Paenarthrobacter nicotinovorans: one gene and its partner. Each later gene encodes a partner of the first gene's protein in a complex. Links are inferred from orthologs where the notes say so. Each region holds a gene or a part of one and is shown in the gene's direction. Other genes may lie near its edges.

Region 1 (7,829 bases):
TCCGACGAAGCACTCGCCGCACTGCGCGAGAAGCTGACCGGCAACTAATTCCGCCGCCCTCACGGGATGTGCTGAATAGCCAAAGAAGGACCCCTGCCTCCGGGCAGGGGTCCTTCTGTTTTGCGGTCAATCTGTTGGCGCATTCTTAGGCCGGAACGTCAATCCATTCGGTACCCTCGGGACGGAGGAGTGAGCTGCCTGCGGTCAGTGCCGCCACCCGGGCGTGGGCATCGCCAATCTCAGTGGCTGAGTCCTCCAGCGCTATGCGCAGGACCGCATGCCGTTCTTCATACGCGGTTTCAGCCATGACATATCCGGCATTCCGGAGTTCGTTCTCCAAACGCCCGGCTTCGGCATGGGCGACCTCTACGGCGCAGAGCCGCAGACGCCGTCGCTGAACCAGGGGAGCCAGGTCCAGGGCCGTCGAGACCGATTCCGAATAGGCACGGACCAGCCCGCCCGCCCCCAGCAGAATTCCGCCGAAATAGCGTACGACGACGGCAGCGACGTCGCTGAGGTCGGTCACCCCGGGCGCCGACTCACGTTTGATAAGGGCTTCGAGCATCGGTATGCCCGCGGTACCGGAGGGTTCGCCGTCGTCGTTCGATCGCTGGATCATCCGGTCCGGTCCGATGACGAACGCCGAGCAGTGGTGGCGGGCGTCGTGGAACTCGCGCCGTAGCCCGGCCACCAACGCGCGGGCGGAATCCTCATCCGGCACCCTGCGGAGCACGGTGATGAAACGCGACCGCCGGATTTCCAGTTCGTGGCGGAAGTCGGGCCCTGCCCGGAGCGTCGTGTACCGGGTCGCACGGCTTTCTTCCTCAATTTCCACCGCTTCAGTCTAGTGTTGAGGGGTGCTGAAAATCGGACTGACGGGCGGCATCGCCTCAGGCAAATCGGTGGTGGCATCCAGGCTCCGGGAGCTGGGGGCACTGCTCATAGACGCGGATGTTATCGCCCGGCAAGTAGTGGAACCCGGGACACCGGGGCTGGAACAGGTTGTTGAAGCCTTCGGTCCTGGCATCCTGGATCACGACGGCGGGCTCGACCGACCGAAGCTGGGTTCCATCGTGTTCCGGGAACCGGCTCAGCGCGAAATCCTGAACGCCATCGTCCACCCGCTCGTCCGCAAGTCCGCGGCCGCCATCATGAACGGCGCCGGTGCGGGTGACATCGTGGTGCAGGACATCCCGCTGCTGGTGGAAACCGGACAGGGCAGCACCTTCCACCTGGTGCTGGTAGTGGATGCGCCTGATGAGCTGCGTGTCCAACGGATGGTGGAGCTTCGAGGCATGACGCCGGAGGACGCGCGTTCCCGCATGGCCGCGCAGGCCTCCAGGGCGGAGCGCCAAGCTGCAGCCGACGTCATCCTGGACAATTCCGGCAGTCGGGAGGATCTACTTGCCGCGGTTGATGCACTGTGGGAGCGGCGTCTGGTGCCTTTTGCGGAAAACATCAAGAGTGGTGTCCGCGCGCCCCGGACAGATGGCCCCGTCCTTGTTGCCCCGAATGGGGAATGGGCACGGCAGGCCGAACGGCTGGCAGCCCGCGTCGCCCTGGCCGCTCCGGATGCGATTCTGGCCGTTGACCATATCGGCTCAACCTCTGTGCCGGGCCTGGCCGCGAAGGATGTCATCGACCTTCAACTGACAGTGCGCGATCTCGAGACGGCCGACCGGATCTCGCCCCTGCTTGGCGCAGCCGGATTCCCAGCAGTGCAGCACGTTCGCGGGGACACCCCGAAGCCCTCCCACCCTTCTCCGGAATCCTGGCAAAAGCGCTTCCATGCCAACGCCGATCCCGGCAGGGCTGTGAACCTTCACGTTCGGAAGGCTGGATCGCCCGGCTGGTATTACGCCCTGTTGTTCCGGGACTGGCTGCGCGCCGACCCTGCAGCCCGCGCTGAGTATGAGGCCCACAAACGCGGCCTGGCCGGGGCCCATGCGGGGGACAAGGACAGTGCAGCCTATGCCGAAGCCAAAGAGCCGTGGTTCACTGACGTGGCGTGGCCGCAGATGGAGGAGTGGGCCAAACGCACCGGCTGGGCACCGCCGTCGTATTCATCTTCCGCTGAGCGCAAACGCGGACAGTAGCTGTCCGGGGTCGGGGGTAGATTTGATGTATGAGCCTTGCCCAGGAAATCAACCGTGTCGTCGCACCCTTTGAAGTTGTCAGTGACTATAAGCCCGCAGGCGACCAGCCAACCGCCATCGCAGAGTTGACCGAACGCATCAACAACGGTGAGAAGGACGTAGTCCTCCTTGGTGCCACGGGTACGGGCAAGAGCGCCACCACGGCATGGCTCATCGAGCAGGTCCAGCGGCCTACCTTGGTGATGGTGCAGAACAAGACCCTGGCGGCGCAGCTGGCCAACGAGTTCCGGGAGCTCCTGCCGAACAACGCGGTTGAGTACTTCGTTTCGTATTACGACTACTACCAGCCGGAAGCGTATGTGGCCCAGACGGACACCTTCATCGAGAAGGACTCGTCCATCAACGAGGAAGTCGAACGGCTGCGCCACTCTGCCACCAACGCATTGCTGACCCGCCGCGATGTCATCGTGGTGGCAACCGTTTCCTGCATCTACGGCTTGGGCACGCCCGAAGAGTACATCGCCGGGATGGTGACGCTCCGGAAGGGAGCGGAAATGAACCGCGACCATCTCCTGCGGAAGTTTGTCTCCATGCAGTACGCCCGCAACGACATGGACTTTCACCGGGGAACCTTCCGGGTCCGTGGCGATACCGTGGAAATCATTCCCATGTACGAGGAACTCGCCATCAGGATTGAGTTCTTCGGCGATGAGATCGAGAACATCCAGACGCTCCATCCGCTGACTGGCGAGGTCATCCGGGAGGAGGAAGAGATGTACGTCTTCCCGGCCTCGCACTACGTGGCCGGTCCCGAACGGATGGCGCGGGCCATCAAGCGGATTGAAGACGAACTGGCGGACCGCCTGAAGGTCCTCGAAGCCCAGAACAAGCTGGTGGAAGCCCAGCGACTCCGCATGCGGACCACCTATGACCTTGAAATGATGCAGCAGATGGGGTTCTGCAACGGCATCGAGAACTACTCGGTGCACATTGACGGCCGCGAGCCCGGCACGGCACCTCACTGCCTCCTGGACTACTTCCCGGATGACTTCCTGCTGGTGGTCGATGAATCGCACGTGACCATTCCGCAGATCGGCGCCATGTACGAAGGCGACATGTCCCGGAAGCGAAACCTCGTGGACTTCGGCTTCCGGTTGCCCTCTGCCATGGATAACCGGCCCCTGAAATGGGACGAATTCCTTGAGCGCATCGGCCAGACGGTCTACCTCTCGGCCACTCCCGGAAAGTACGAGCTCGGGAAGGCCGATGGCTATGTGCAGCAGATTATCCGACCCACGGGCCTCATCGACCCCGAGGTGGTGGTCAAACCCACCAAGGGCCAGATCGACGACCTGCTGGGGGAGATCCGAATCCGCACGGAGAAGAACGAGCGCGTTCTTGTGACCACCTTGACCAAGCGGATGGCCGAGGACCTGACCGATTACCTTGTGGGACACGGCATCAAGGTGGAGTACCTGCACTCGGACGTCGACACCTTGAGGCGTGTGGAGCTGCTCCGGGAACTGCGCATGGGTGTCTTCGATGTCCTGGTGGGCATCAACCTGCTCCGGGAAGGCCTTGACCTTCCGGAGGTCTCCTTGGTGAGTATCCTCGACGCCGACAAGGAAGGCTTCCTGCGTTCCTCCACGTCGCTGATCCAGACCATCGGCCGTGCCGCCCGTAACGTGTCGGGCCAGGTCCACATGTACGCCGACCGGATCACGGACTCCATGGCGCACGCGATTGATGAGACCAACCGCCGCCGCGCCATCCAGGTCAAGTACAACACTGAGCACGGCATCGACCCGCAGCCCTTGCGCAAAAAAATCGCTGACATCACCGACCAGTTGGCCAAGGAAGACGCAGACACCCAGGAGCTGCTCAACAACAACCGGCTGGCCAAGGGCGGCAAACGCGGTAAGACGTCCGCGAAGGGTGCCGCAACTGTCCGGCAGGACGGCCTTGCAGCAGCGCCGGCGGAGGATTTGGTGGGCCTCATTGAACAGCTAACGGAACAAATGCATGGTGCCGCCGCCGAACTCCAGTTCGAGGTCGCGGCAAGGATCCGTGACGAAGTCAAGGAGTTGAAGCGCGAATTACGGCAGATGCAGTCCGCCGGTCACGCCTAGGGTAAGGTTTAAGCCACGTAGGGGAGTATCCCAAGCGCTAGGTTCGTCAGCACGCAAGGCATGGTTGCCTCGCCGGGCCTAGCGGGTCGCCATGTCAGAGCATCAAACGCTCCAAGGCGGCCGGAGAGACTTACACCGTTTTCCCGTACCCTGCGAAAGGCCCTTTAATGGAGCTCCCTGTCTGGTTCGAGGTCGGCTCGTTTGTCGTCCTCGGAATTATCCTCGCTGTCGACCTGCTGTTGGTCGTCAAGCGCCCCCACGAACCCTCGATGAAGGAAGCCGGCCTGTGGGTCGCTTTCTACGTGGCCTTGGCCATGGTGTTCGCCGGAGCCATGTTCTACTTCACGGGCCCCGAGTACGGAAGCCAGTTCATTGCGGGCTGGGTGACTGAATACAGCCTCAGCATCGACAACCTGTTCGTGTTCATCATCATCATGGCCCGGTTCGCTGTGCCCCGTAAGTACCAGCAGGAAGTGCTGATGGTGGGCATCATCATCGCCTTGGTGCTCCGAGGTATCTTCATCGCCCTGGGCGCCGTGGTGATCGAACAGTTCAGCTGGGTGTTCTACATCTTCGGCGCTTTCCTTCTGTGGACCGCCTGGAAGCAAGCCAAGGACTCCGGTGAGGATGAGGAAGAAGGGGCCGAGAACCCCTTGATTGCCCGCCTTCGCAGGGTGCTTCCCATGTCTGAGAAGTTCGACGGCGGCAAGTTGCGGACCACTGTCAACGGCAAGAAGGTCTTCACCCCCATGCTGATCGTCTTCGTGACCATCGGCCTGACCGACCTCTTGTTCGCCGTGGACTCCATCCCCGCGATCTTCGGCCTGACCCAAAGTGCCTTCATCGTTTTCACAGCCAACATTTTCGCGTTGATGGGCCTTCGTCAGCTCTACTTCCTGTTGGGCGGACTCATGACCCGCTTGGTCTATCTGAAGCACGCCTTGTCGGTAATTCTGGCGTTCATCGGCGTCAAGCTTGTCCTGCACGCCATGCATGTCAACGAACTTCCCTTCATCAACGGCGGCCACCACATCGAGTGGGCTCCGGAGATCCCTACGTACGTGTCGCTGGCGGTCATCGTCGGTACCATCGTCGTGGCCGTAGTGGCCAGCCTTCTCAGCCCCGCAGCACGCCAGGCCAAGATTGATGCCCGGCTTGAGGAAGACGCACGGAAGAGCTTGAGCGAAGCAGAGTAACTTCATCGAAAGTTGTAGTCTCATGGGGTGACTACCTCCCCAACTACGGCGCTGGACCCACAACGGGTTCAGCGCCGTAGTGTTTTCCTGCTCAGTGCGTCCCAGCTCCTCAGCGGAGTTGGCAATGGAGCGACGCTTTCCATTGGCTCCCTGCTGGCTGTTGATCTGTCCGGCTCCGAGGCATGGGCAGGTTCCATCACTACCGTGTTGACCCTGGCGGCCGCCATTGCCGCCCTTCCGCTGGCGCGGCTGGCCGAAGCACGTGGACGCCGGGTGGGTCTGGTCACCGGCTTGGTAGCTGCCATGATCGGGGCACTCCTGTTCATAGTCGCCGTGATGGCCAGGTCATTCCCCGTCCTGATACTGGGGGCAGCCTTCCTGGGCCTGGGCACTGCGGCAAACCTCCAGGCGCGGTTTGCTGCCGTAGACCTCGCCGAGCCCGAACATCGCGGCAGGTCCCTGTCCACAGTGGTCTGGGCCATCACCATCGGAGCGGTTGCCGGGCCGAACCTCATCCAGCCAGGTGCCTTGGTGGGACAGGCTCTTGGGTTGCCGCCCATTGCAGGCCCCTTTGTCTTTTCCGCGGCAGGGCTCTTGCTGGCGGCGCTGCTTCTGTTCCTGGGGCTCCGGCCGGATCCCTTGTTGCTTGCCCGGCGGCTGGCATCAAGCGCCCACGATTCGGGCGGTACCGGGAGCATCCCCGTCAGGGGCACTGTCAGGTCCGGCCTACGGGCCGTTCGTTCCTCCCCGCAGGCCCTTCTGGCACTGGCCGCTGTTATCGCCGCCCACGGGGTCATGGTGGCGGTCATGTCCATGACGCCTCTTCACCTCCAGCAGCTGGTGGACGGATCCCATGCCGGCCACCACGGGGGAACCACCGACAGTACGGATGCTCTGGTGATTATCGGGGTCACCATTTCGCTTCATATTGCCGGCATGTTCGCCTTGTCGCCGGTGTGGGGATGGCTGACGGACAAGGCCGGCCGGCCGCAGACCATTGCCATCGGGCACGGCCTGCTGCTGGTGGCCGTGTTCATCGCCGGCTTCGGGCAGCACGAACCCACGCTTGTCACTGCAGGATTGATCCTTCTGGGCCTGGGTTGGTCCGCAGCCACCATCGCTGGTTCGACGATGCTGGCTGAGAGCGTCAGCCAGGATGAGCGGGTCACCGTCCAAGGAGTCTCGGACACGTTGATGGGCGCTGCGGGGGCAATCGGGGGTGCCACCTCCGGCCTTCTCCTCGCGTGGATTGGCTACCAGGGCCTCAACGTGGCGTCCAGCTTAGTGGCTGCAGCAGTCCTTGCCCTGACTCTGGCCATGGCTCTTCGGCGCCGCCCGGGCGTGAGCAGCCGCTGAAGGTCAGCCAAGCGGTCAGCGTGCGCCACGGACCATGCCCAAAAGCCGTTTGAAGATGCCTTCACCATCTTCCGCGATACCGTCGTGGTGGAAATCGGACGTTACCCATGCTTGGAGCCCGCGAACGGCCGCAGCGGTTTCAAGTGACAAATCGTGGTCCACGTAGATGTCATCCTTGTACACTGCCGCAGCCACGGGAACCGGGTTCGCGGCCAAGGCGGCGGTGTCGTACAGCGACTTCCAGTCTTTGCGAGCGGCAAGGATTTCCGCTACGTCGCGCAGGGGTGCGAGGGAGGGGTCCTGTTCGAAATACCAGGGATAAACCATTTCCCCGGTGAGCAGCGGCTGTTCGGCGCCCGGCTCGAACTCCGGATAATCCTCCAGGACCCGCCACGCCGCCCAGTTGGTTGCCTCGCCCTGGCCATAGATTGATTCATGCAGCACAGCGTAAAGGGGGTTGGCAGCCCTGCTGACCAGGCTTCGTACTTGCTCGAGGAACACTTCTGAGAGTCGCTCCCCGTCCAAGGTGTCGATGAACGCATCCTCCAGCAGATAGTGGAGCGAATCCACGCGGGTGTTGCCTCCCAGGAACGATCCGACCATTTGGAACCGTTCCGGGGTCAACCGCTCACCGCTTGCCAGGAACTCGGGAGTCTTTTCCAAGTGCCGGACGATCCGGGTGACCCGTTCACGGTCTTCAGGGTACCAACCGAAGTATTCGGCGTTCCGTGCAGCAACGCGCTTGAAGGTCGCCTGGTAGACCCGGTCAGCGGGTCCTTCCAAGGGAGCCAGGCCTCCGGTGATCAGGACCTCGCGCAAACCCTCCGGCGCGAAGGACAGATAGGTCAAGGCACAGAACCCGCCGAAGGATTGGCCCATGACGGTCCAAGGACCCGAGCCAAGAACGCCACGGATGAATTCTGCATCGGCAACAATCGAATCGGCCCGGAAGTGCGTCAGGTACTCAGCCTGGGCAGCAGCGTCGCCACGAAGCTCCAGCGTTTGCCGTTCAACGGGGGTGGAAAGACCGGTGCCGCGTTGGTCGAGCATGA
Region 2 (8,083 bases), 1.1 Mb from region 1 along the record:
GTGTGCCGGGGGCCGGCTGCCTTGGGCACATAACCCAAGGCACCGGCAGAGCGGACCGCGCCCGCATCCCAGCGGTCCAGGGCGGTGGCAAGGACTACCACCCGCAATCCGGCCCGCACCAGCTGTTGAACTGCCGGGACCAGTTTTTCCCGGCGATCGAGGGTACCCAGGACAGCCACCGTCACCGAAAGGCCGCCCAAGGCCTCCTGCTGGAGTTGCGTGGGAACGGTAGTGAAGCCCGCCGCGACCACCAGGTCCGGGGCGTTGCGGCGCAACCACGCATCCAAGGTATCGATCATCAATTGGTGCTGGTCCACCACCATCAGGCGCGTCACCATGGCTTGGGTGCCTTGATGGGGACAATGATGCTGGCTCCTCCGGGGTCCGTGTGAACGCGTGGCGAACCCAGGGCTTCCACCTCGCTCCACAACGCGGGGGTGCAGCGGTTCGGATTGAGTCCGGTCACACGCCAGGTAATCAGCAAATGATCGTTCACATGCGGCTCCACATAGACATGTACCCTTCCGGGCAAACTGCTGCCTTGGCGCGGCCCGTCCGGCACCGGCTTCAGCAGCAGCATGGTGACAGCGAGGAGTGCCGGGCGCTGTGCCTGCGGGATACGTTGAAGGAGGTCCGGCTGGGCCGTCACAGTGGCCGTGGAGTCCAGGCCGGCCAGCACCAAGGACTCCGACAACCAGTCGCTGCCCTGTGCCACCATCAACTGGGCACGCAACCGCGAGGCGAGCCACTGGGCTTCCTCCGCCAGGCCCGGCGTCAGCGGGTGGCTTTCGCTCCGGGCTGCCCTCGCAAACAGCTCCTGGATCTGATGGTGTGTGGCTGACAGCTCCTCGGTGTAGGCCGAACTGCGGGTATCAGCCTGCCTGGTCAGGGCAGTCATGGCCTGGGCGGAATGCCGGGCGAGCTGTTCCTCCATGCGGCTCCGGATTCCCACGACGAACAAAGCGCCCAAAAGCCCCGGGATAAGCGTGATGAAGAAAATCAGCAGGCCCTCGCCGGACCCGAATCTCGGAGTGGTGGCGTAGTAGAAGCTGCTCAGGACCGAGTTGGCGGCCGACAGGAGCATGAAACCCATCAGGTCCCACCGCATGCAGACAAGGAAGACCAAAGCCGACCCCAGCATGACGTTGAAGGCGAGGGCCAGATAGCCCGAGCCCAGCGTCACCACTTGGGCCGTCATCACGCCCGAAATAATGGACGTGGCCAGCCAGGCCAGGCGCACATAGGGAAGATGCCTGCGGGGCGTTGCCGGCCCAGACGCCAGGAAAGCCGCGCAGCAGCCAATGAGGTCGAGGGCCACGGCAGCAAACCTTGAGCGATCAAGGCTGCTCCCGTCGAAGGACACCATCTGCGTCATGGCCGAGAATATCCAGAGCGTCAGACTGATGCTCACCAGGATGCCCCGGGACAGGAAAAGGGGACCGGCAGTGGCCACGTGTACATCCGGAAGGAATCGGTTCATGCCGCCTCGACCTCAAGGACAACAGTGGTTCCACGCCCTGGTGTCGACAACAGCCTGGCGTTCCCGCCGACCTGTGCCATTCGCTCAATGATCGAATGCCTCACCCCGAAGCTCTCCGCCGGGAGGGACCCGGGGTCGAATCCGCGGCCCGCATCGCTGACGAGGACCGACACCACAGGACCTGTGCGCGAAATGAGCACATCCACGTGATCGCTCCCGGCATGCCGGGCCGCATTGACCATGCATTCCCCGGCAGCATCAGCAACCGCCCGCAAGGTATCCGGCGGCAGGGTTCCGCCCTCGCCGAAAACGTCCACGGTGAAGCCGTTCCGGCTGTGTTCGCGGGCCCGCTCTTTCAGCAACGACGCCACGTCAGCGGCAGTGGAAGACTCGACGACGGCCAGCCCGCCTCCGCTGCCAAGGGCCGCGCGCCGGCCGTCCAGCGTGGTGGCTTCCGCCAGGGTGCCGGGGCTCCGGTGACCTGATCCGACGCCGTCGTACTCCCCAGCGGCGAACATGCTGCGGAAGTCCTCCGGAGCCAACCCGGCGCCGCCCCGGGCCAAGAGGGTCAGCCCCCGCAGCACGGTGTCGTGAAGCAATCGGGCGTCATGGGCGGCAGCACTGGTCCGGTCACGGACGACCGCCTGGGCAGCAAGGGATTCCGCCTTCACGGCTTGGTCGCGCAGGAAAATATCCAGGGCCCTGGGCGCTGAGTGACGGATGGCGAGCATGATGAGCCAGAATCCCACAAGAATCGAGAAGGTGATGGGACCGAGGCGATGCAGGATTGATGTCGCGATGGTATGCCCAAATACCAGGACGGCCAGCAGCGCCGTATAGACCGCCGACTGCCAAGAAGCTCGCAAGGACAAGGCCACCGTGGAGCTGGCACCGATCAGCAGGCTGTGCGCCAGGAGCAGCGAGTCCGAATCCTGGCGGTAGCTGACTCCTGCCAGGAGTTCGGACAGGGCGATCAGGCCCACGACGATCATCAGCCGAAGGGGCCAGAAATCGGTCCGCAGCATCGTAGCGAAGCACATCACCAGCATCATCACGAGCACCCACGCCAAGGCCCGGTGCCACAGGGGTCCGCCCATGATCGGAAACAGGTATAGCCAGGAGGCCGCCACGAAAACGAAGCTCATTACCGTCCCGGATCTGGCCAGCAGGTCCGAGCGCTCCAACGCGGGCCGGCAGGTTGCCAGCCGCGTTATCCATGCCCCCATGAATGTCTCCCCCAAACCCGTCATCGGAATATGATGACCACTTAGCCAGCATCATATGCGGGGAGGACCGATTTAAGTGCGATACCCGGTGTCCCAACCCACGATCGAAGTGGACATCGTGGAGGACCACGCCGTCCTGCTCGAAGGGCTTTCCCAGTGGCTCCAGGACAACACCACGGGCATCCGTGTGGTTGGCCGGTTCGCCTCCTGGGCCGAAGCCGCAGCAAGCCTGGGTGCCCTGTCCGACGTCGTTATCCTGGACGTTCTCCTGGGTGACCAGGTCCCGCTGCGCGCCAAGATCCAGGCCATCCTTTCCTCCGGCCCGCAGGTTGTGGTGTGCAGTTCAGTCCTTGACCCTGCCGTAATGCGCCAGGCCATGGCGGCCGGCGCCATGGCCTACATCCCCAAGACAGCCTCCGCGAGTGTGGTGGAAACCGCGCTCCGGCGCGCAGCGCAAGGACTGCAACACATCACCCCTGAAGTGGCCGCAGCCATGGATGCCGGCCGGGGGGAACCGCAATTGTCCGCCAGGGAGCACCAAGTGGTCTCCGTCTACCTCGGAGGAGAGGCCGGGACCATGGCGGAGACAGCCCAGCTGCTGGGTATCTCCGTGGATGGTGTGAAGAAACACCTGGCGTCAGTGCGCCGGAAGTTCCAGGACGGTCCCGAGCCCCTGACGAGGCTGGGACTCCGGGAGCGGCTCACTGCCGGCGGATGGCTGCTGGAGGACCCGCGGCAGTAGATTCCGGTGGTTGGCCCCGGGGCCGTGGACGTACCGCCCTATAGTGTCGGGGGCACCGCCTAGACTGGTAGGCACCATGGATATGTTGTTTGACCCCTACGCAGACGGACCCTTCAAAGCAGGCACCAAAGCCGCAGTCAAGGCTGCCCCGGAGCTATCACGCCCAGGTGGTGGTGCGCCGGGTCCCCGTCTTCAGGAGGGCGGCGGCGGCCAGTCGGACGCTCCTGCCTCAGGGGGATGGGGCAACCCGGGCACGCCCGGGCTCCCCTCTGCCGATGCCCTGCTCCAAGGGCTGAACCCGCAGCAGGAAGAGGCAGTCAAGCACGCCGGAAGTCCGCTGCTCATCGTTGCAGGCGCAGGTTCGGGCAAAACGCGTGTGCTCAGTAACCGCATCGCCTACCTCATCGCCACCAAACGGGCACATCACGGCGAAATCCTTGCCATTACCTTCACCAACAAGGCAGCAGCCGAGATGCGGGAGCGCATTGAAGCGTTGGTGGGAGCGCGGGCCAAGGGCATGTGGATCTCCACCTTCCACTCCTCCTGTGTCCGTATCCTGCGGCGCGAGGCCGCCAACGTGGGCCTGAACTCGAACTTCTCCATCTACGACTCCGCCGACTCGCTGCGCCTCATCACCCTGGTGGCCAAGAACCTGGACCTCGATCCCAAGAAGTTCGCGCCCAAGGCCATCCAGCACAAGATCTCGGCCCTCAAGAACGAGCTCATCGACGCCGACTCCTACTCCTCCGCGGCGAATCACAATGACCCCTTCGAAACCGCCGTGGCTGATGTCTTCAAGGGCTACACGCAACGCCTGCGCCAGGCCAACGCCATGGATTTCGACGACCTCATCGCAGAGACCGTCTACATGTTCCGGGCTTTCCCTGCGCTCGCGGAGTCCTACCGGCGGCGCTTCCGGCACGTCCTGGTGGACGAGTACCAGGACACCAACCATGCACAGTACGCGCTGGTCAGGGAGATCGTGGGCCTGGGCACTGACACGGAGGTCCAACCCAGCGAACTGACCGTGGTGGGTGATTCGGACCAGTCCATCTACGCCTTCCGCGGTGCGGACATCCGCAACATTGTGGAGTTCGAAGCCGACTATCCGAACGCGCGCACCATCAAGCTGGAGCAGAACTACCGTTCCACGCAGAACATCCTCAGCGCAGCAAACTCCGTCATCTCCCGCAACCCCAACCGCCAGGAAAAGCGGCTGTGGACGGCCGAAGGCGATGGCGAGAAGATCATCGGTTACGTGGGCGAGAACGAGCACGACGAAGCCCAGTTCATTGCCAAGGAAATCGACCGCCTGCAGGACGAGGAAGGCCTGCGTCCCGGAGACGTTGCCATCTTCTACCGGACCAACGCACAGTCGCGCTCCATTGAAGACGTCCTGGTCCGCGTGGGCCTGCCGTACAAGGTTGTTGGCGGCACCCGCTTCTACGAGCGCAAGGAAATCAAGGACGCCCTGGCGTACCTGCGCGTCCTGGTGAACCCGGACGACGACGTCAACCTACGCCGCGTGCTCAACGAACCCAAACGAGGGATCGGCGACCGTGCCGAGGGTGCCGTCGCCGCCCTTGCCGAGCGCGAGCGGACATCCTTCATGGCTGCGGCACGTCGGGCGGACCAGGCGCCGGGCATGGCCACGCGTTCGGTCAACGCTGTCCTCGGCTTCGTGAAGCTCCTGGACGACCTCGCGGAAGTCGCCTCCGGATCCGGCGCGGCTGCAGCCCTCGAGGCAGTCCTGGAACAGACCGGCTACCTCGCCGGACTGCGCGCCAGTTCCGACCCGCAGGACGAATCGCGGGTAGAGAACCTTGCCGAACTTGTAGCCGTCGTCCGTGAGTACGAAAGGGACAACCCGGAGGGTTCACTGGGCGAGTTCCTGGAACAGGTGTCCCTGGTGGCTGATGCCGACCAGATTCCGGACGCTCCCGGCGCGGACATCGATGCTGCGGTGGCAGAAGCCAAGCGCATGGGAGTTGTCACGCTGATGACTCTGCACACAGCAAAGGGCCTTGAGTTCCCTGTGGTCTTCCTGACCGGCATGGAGCACGGGATTTTCCCGCACCAGCGCTCGGCCACGGACCCGAAGGAACTGGCAGAAGAGCGCCGGCTGGCCTACGTGGGGCTCACCCGGGCACGCCAGCGGCTCTACGTCACGCGCTCGGAGGTCCGCAGCATGTGGGGCCAAAGCCAGTACAACCCGGCCAGCCAGTTCCTCGAAGAGATTCCGTCCGAACTCGTGGAGTGGAAGCGCGAAGTCATGAGCCGGCAGGCGGGCGGATGGGGGAGTGCTCCCATCGGTTCCAACCGTTACGGTGGTTCGTTCTGGGGTGCGGGTACCTCCCGCGGTGTGGCCGCGAGCCCAACCGCAGGGTTCGACGCCGACGTTCCTGCCGCCGTCGCACGCAACAGGGTGCAGCCACAGAAGGAAGTCATTTCCGTAGTGGTGGGGGACAAGGTCAACCACACGAGTTTCGGCAACGGCGTGGTGCTCGGCGTCGAAGGTGCGGGCGACAAGACGGTCGCGAAGGTGAAGTTCGACGTCGGCGAGAAGCGCCTGTTGTTGCGTTATGCGCCGCTGACCAAGCTTGATGCATGAGGCCGCACGGCATAATTGGTGCCATGCGTCGCACAGTGTGGGGGATTCTGGCCGCCTTGCTCCTGGTGTTGGTGTCGGGTTGCTCCTTCGCCACCAAGGACCCGGACTACGTTCCGCCTGCCCCTTTGCCGCCGCTGGAGCAACTGCAGCAGGTACCTGTCTCTGAGCAGACCACTCTGGCTGCGGGCGAGGACGTCACAGCTTTCGTCACCGGGGACCGGAACATCGTGTGCGCCATGACGTCCTCAAGGGGCGGCCACCTCAACCTCCCGTACGAGGCCAACAGCTACTCGGACGCAGCCAACAACAAATTCGCGGTAGTGCCGGTGGTGCACTGCGAACTTGCCGCGTACGCCAAGGCTGAGCTTGACGACATGGCGGACGATTGCGCAGGCACCGGGCTGGGCTACCTTGGCGGAACAGCGCTCCTCACTCCGGACAAGGCCGTCTACGGCTCGTGTCGTTCCGGCGTAACACAAATGGAGTCGGAGTTCGGACCCAAGGGCAGCCGCAACGGTCCCATCTCCAAGCTTCGCGAGCTGGCCGACGGCCAGAACATCGAACGCAACGGCCTGCGGTGTTCTGCCTACAACGGGGGAGTAGCCTGCGGAAACGTCTCCGGGGGCGTGGCGTTCTTCGTCAGCCGTGAGGGTTACCAGTTGGTTTCCGACGGCGGCAAGACGGTCCGCGGGAGCCTGAAGGAAGGCTTCTGATGGGCTTTGCACGGATCCGGAAGAACCCAAAATCCGCGTGATTATGCGGTTTTTCTACATACGATAGAAGTGTAAGGTTACTCACTTAACGGGTACTGTGTAGCTGGCGGGACTCCTCAAAGGGCTAAAGTTCCGAGAGGACCTTACGCAATGTGACCGGCTTCAATCCTGGTTGTTACCGCGTACTCTCCGCAGCTGGCTATCGCGGTCATCGCGGTTCCCGGCTGAACAGAAAACTACTTCGACGTAGAAGGACACTAAACCGTGGACCTGTTTGAATATCAGGCGCGCGATATGTTCGAAGCGCACGGTGTACCCGTGCTCGCCGGCATCGTGGCGCACACTCCTGAAGAAGCGAAGGCAGCTGCCGAGAAGATCGGCGGCGTAACAGTCGTCAAGGCACAGGTTAAGGTTGGTGGCCGCGGCAAGGCCGGCGGCGTCAAGGTTGCCAAGTCTGCCGACGAGGCACTTGAGCACGCCACCAATATCCTGGGCATGGACATCAAGGGCCACACCGTCAACAAGGTGATGATCGCCCAGGGTGCTGACATCGCCGAGGAATTCTACTTCTCGGTCCTCCTGGACCGTGCCAACCGCAATTACCTGGCCATGTGCTCGGTTGAAGGCGGCATGGAAATCGAGCAGCTTGCTGTCGAGCGTCCCGAGGCCCTGGCCAAGATCGCCATCGACCCGGCTGTGGGCATCGACCAGGCCAAGGCTGACGAGATCGTCGCAGCTGCAGGCTTCGCTGAAGAACTGCGCGGCAAGGTCGCCGACGTCATTCTGAAGCTCTGGGATGTCTTCAAGAAGGAAGACGCAACCCTGGTTGAGGTCAACCCGCTGGTCCGCACCGGAGCAGGCGACATCGTTGCCCTCGACGGCAAGGTCTCCCTGGACGAGAACGCCGACTTCCGCCACGTGCACCACGCAACGCTGGAAGACAAGGACGCAGCTGACCCCCTCGAGGCCAAGGCCAAGGCGCAGGACCTCAACTACGTCAAGCTGGACGGCGAAGTAGGCATCATCGGCAACGGCGCCGGTCTTGTGATGTCCACCCTCGACGTCGTTGCTTACGCCGGCGAGAACCGCGGCAACGTCAAGCCCGCCAACTTCCTGGACATCGGTGGTGGAGCTTCCGCCGAGGTCATGGCCAACGGCCTGGACGTTATCCTGGGCGACTCCCAGGTCAAGAGCGTGTTCGTGAACGTCTTCGGTGGCATCACCGCGTGTGACGCTGTTGCCAAGGGCATCGTGGGTGCACTGGCCGAGCTCGGTTCTTCCGCGAACAAGCCGCTGGTTGTTCGCCTCGAC

What was found.
Region 2: the proteins of uvrB (region 1) and pcrA are in contact, whole or in part, in a crystal structure (PDB 7EGT), measured with the Thermus thermophilus proteins. The link is inferred for Paenarthrobacter nicotinovorans from one-to-one orthologs. Residues at the interface, in WP_096411307.1 of Thermus thermophilus: Glu23, Leu25, Arg26, Asp27, Gly28, Glu29, Arg30, Phe31, Arg55, Glu326, Asp327, Phe328, Glu379, Ser382, Gln383, His398, Gly400, Arg401; in WP_096412145.1 of Thermus thermophilus: His654, Arg656, Phe657, Gln666, Asp668, Glu669, Lys680, Arg681, Leu682, Ser683, Lys685, Tyr686, Ala687.

The regions. Positions count from the first base shown.
Region 1 is NZ_CP089293.1:2,090,132-2,097,960, forward strand. Bases 1,784-4,675 are described here. They hold uvrB (excinuclease ABC subunit UvrB), read left to right. Parts: upstream 1,784-2,125; coding sequence 2,126-4,225; downstream 4,226-4,675. Other genes in these bases: coaE (dephospho-CoA kinase), read left to right, coding at 1,784-2,096; JMY29_RS09775 (TerC family protein), read left to right, coding at 4,393-4,675. Also shown: rpsA (30S ribosomal protein S1), read left to right, coding at 1-48; JMY29_RS09760 (IMPACT family protein), read right to left, coding at 146-835; more of coaE, read left to right, coding at 858-1,783; more of JMY29_RS09775, read left to right, coding at 4,676-5,421; JMY29_RS09780 (MFS transporter), read left to right, coding at 5,449-6,777; JMY29_RS09785 (alpha/beta fold hydrolase), read right to left, coding at 6,793-7,829. UniProt on the Escherichia coli protein: The UvrABC repair system catalyzes the recognition and processing of DNA lesions. A damage recognition complex composed of 2 UvrA and 2 UvrB subunits scans DNA for abnormalities.
Region 2 is NZ_CP089293.1:993,878-1,001,960, forward strand. The notes cover bases 3,146-6,291. They hold pcrA (DNA helicase PcrA), read left to right. Parts: upstream 3,146-3,524; coding sequence 3,525-6,059; downstream 6,060-6,291. Other genes in these bases: JMY29_RS04810 (response regulator transcription factor), read left to right, coding at 3,146-3,448; JMY29_RS04820 (hypothetical protein), read left to right, coding at 6,083-6,291. Also shown: JMY29_RS04795 (LuxR C-terminal-related transcriptional regulator), read right to left, coding at 1-338; JMY29_RS04800 (hypothetical protein), read right to left, coding at 332-1,480; JMY29_RS04805 (sensor histidine kinase), read right to left, coding at 1,477-2,706; more of JMY29_RS04810, read left to right, coding at 2,795-3,145; more of JMY29_RS04820, read left to right, coding at 6,292-6,772; sucC (ADP-forming succinate--CoA ligase subunit beta), read left to right, coding at 7,037-8,083. UniProt on the Escherichia coli protein: A helicase with DNA-dependent ATPase activity. Unwinds DNA duplexes with 3'-5' polarity. Translocates on single-stranded DNA with 3'-5' polarity. Initiates unwinding more efficiently from a nicked substrate than double-stranded DNA.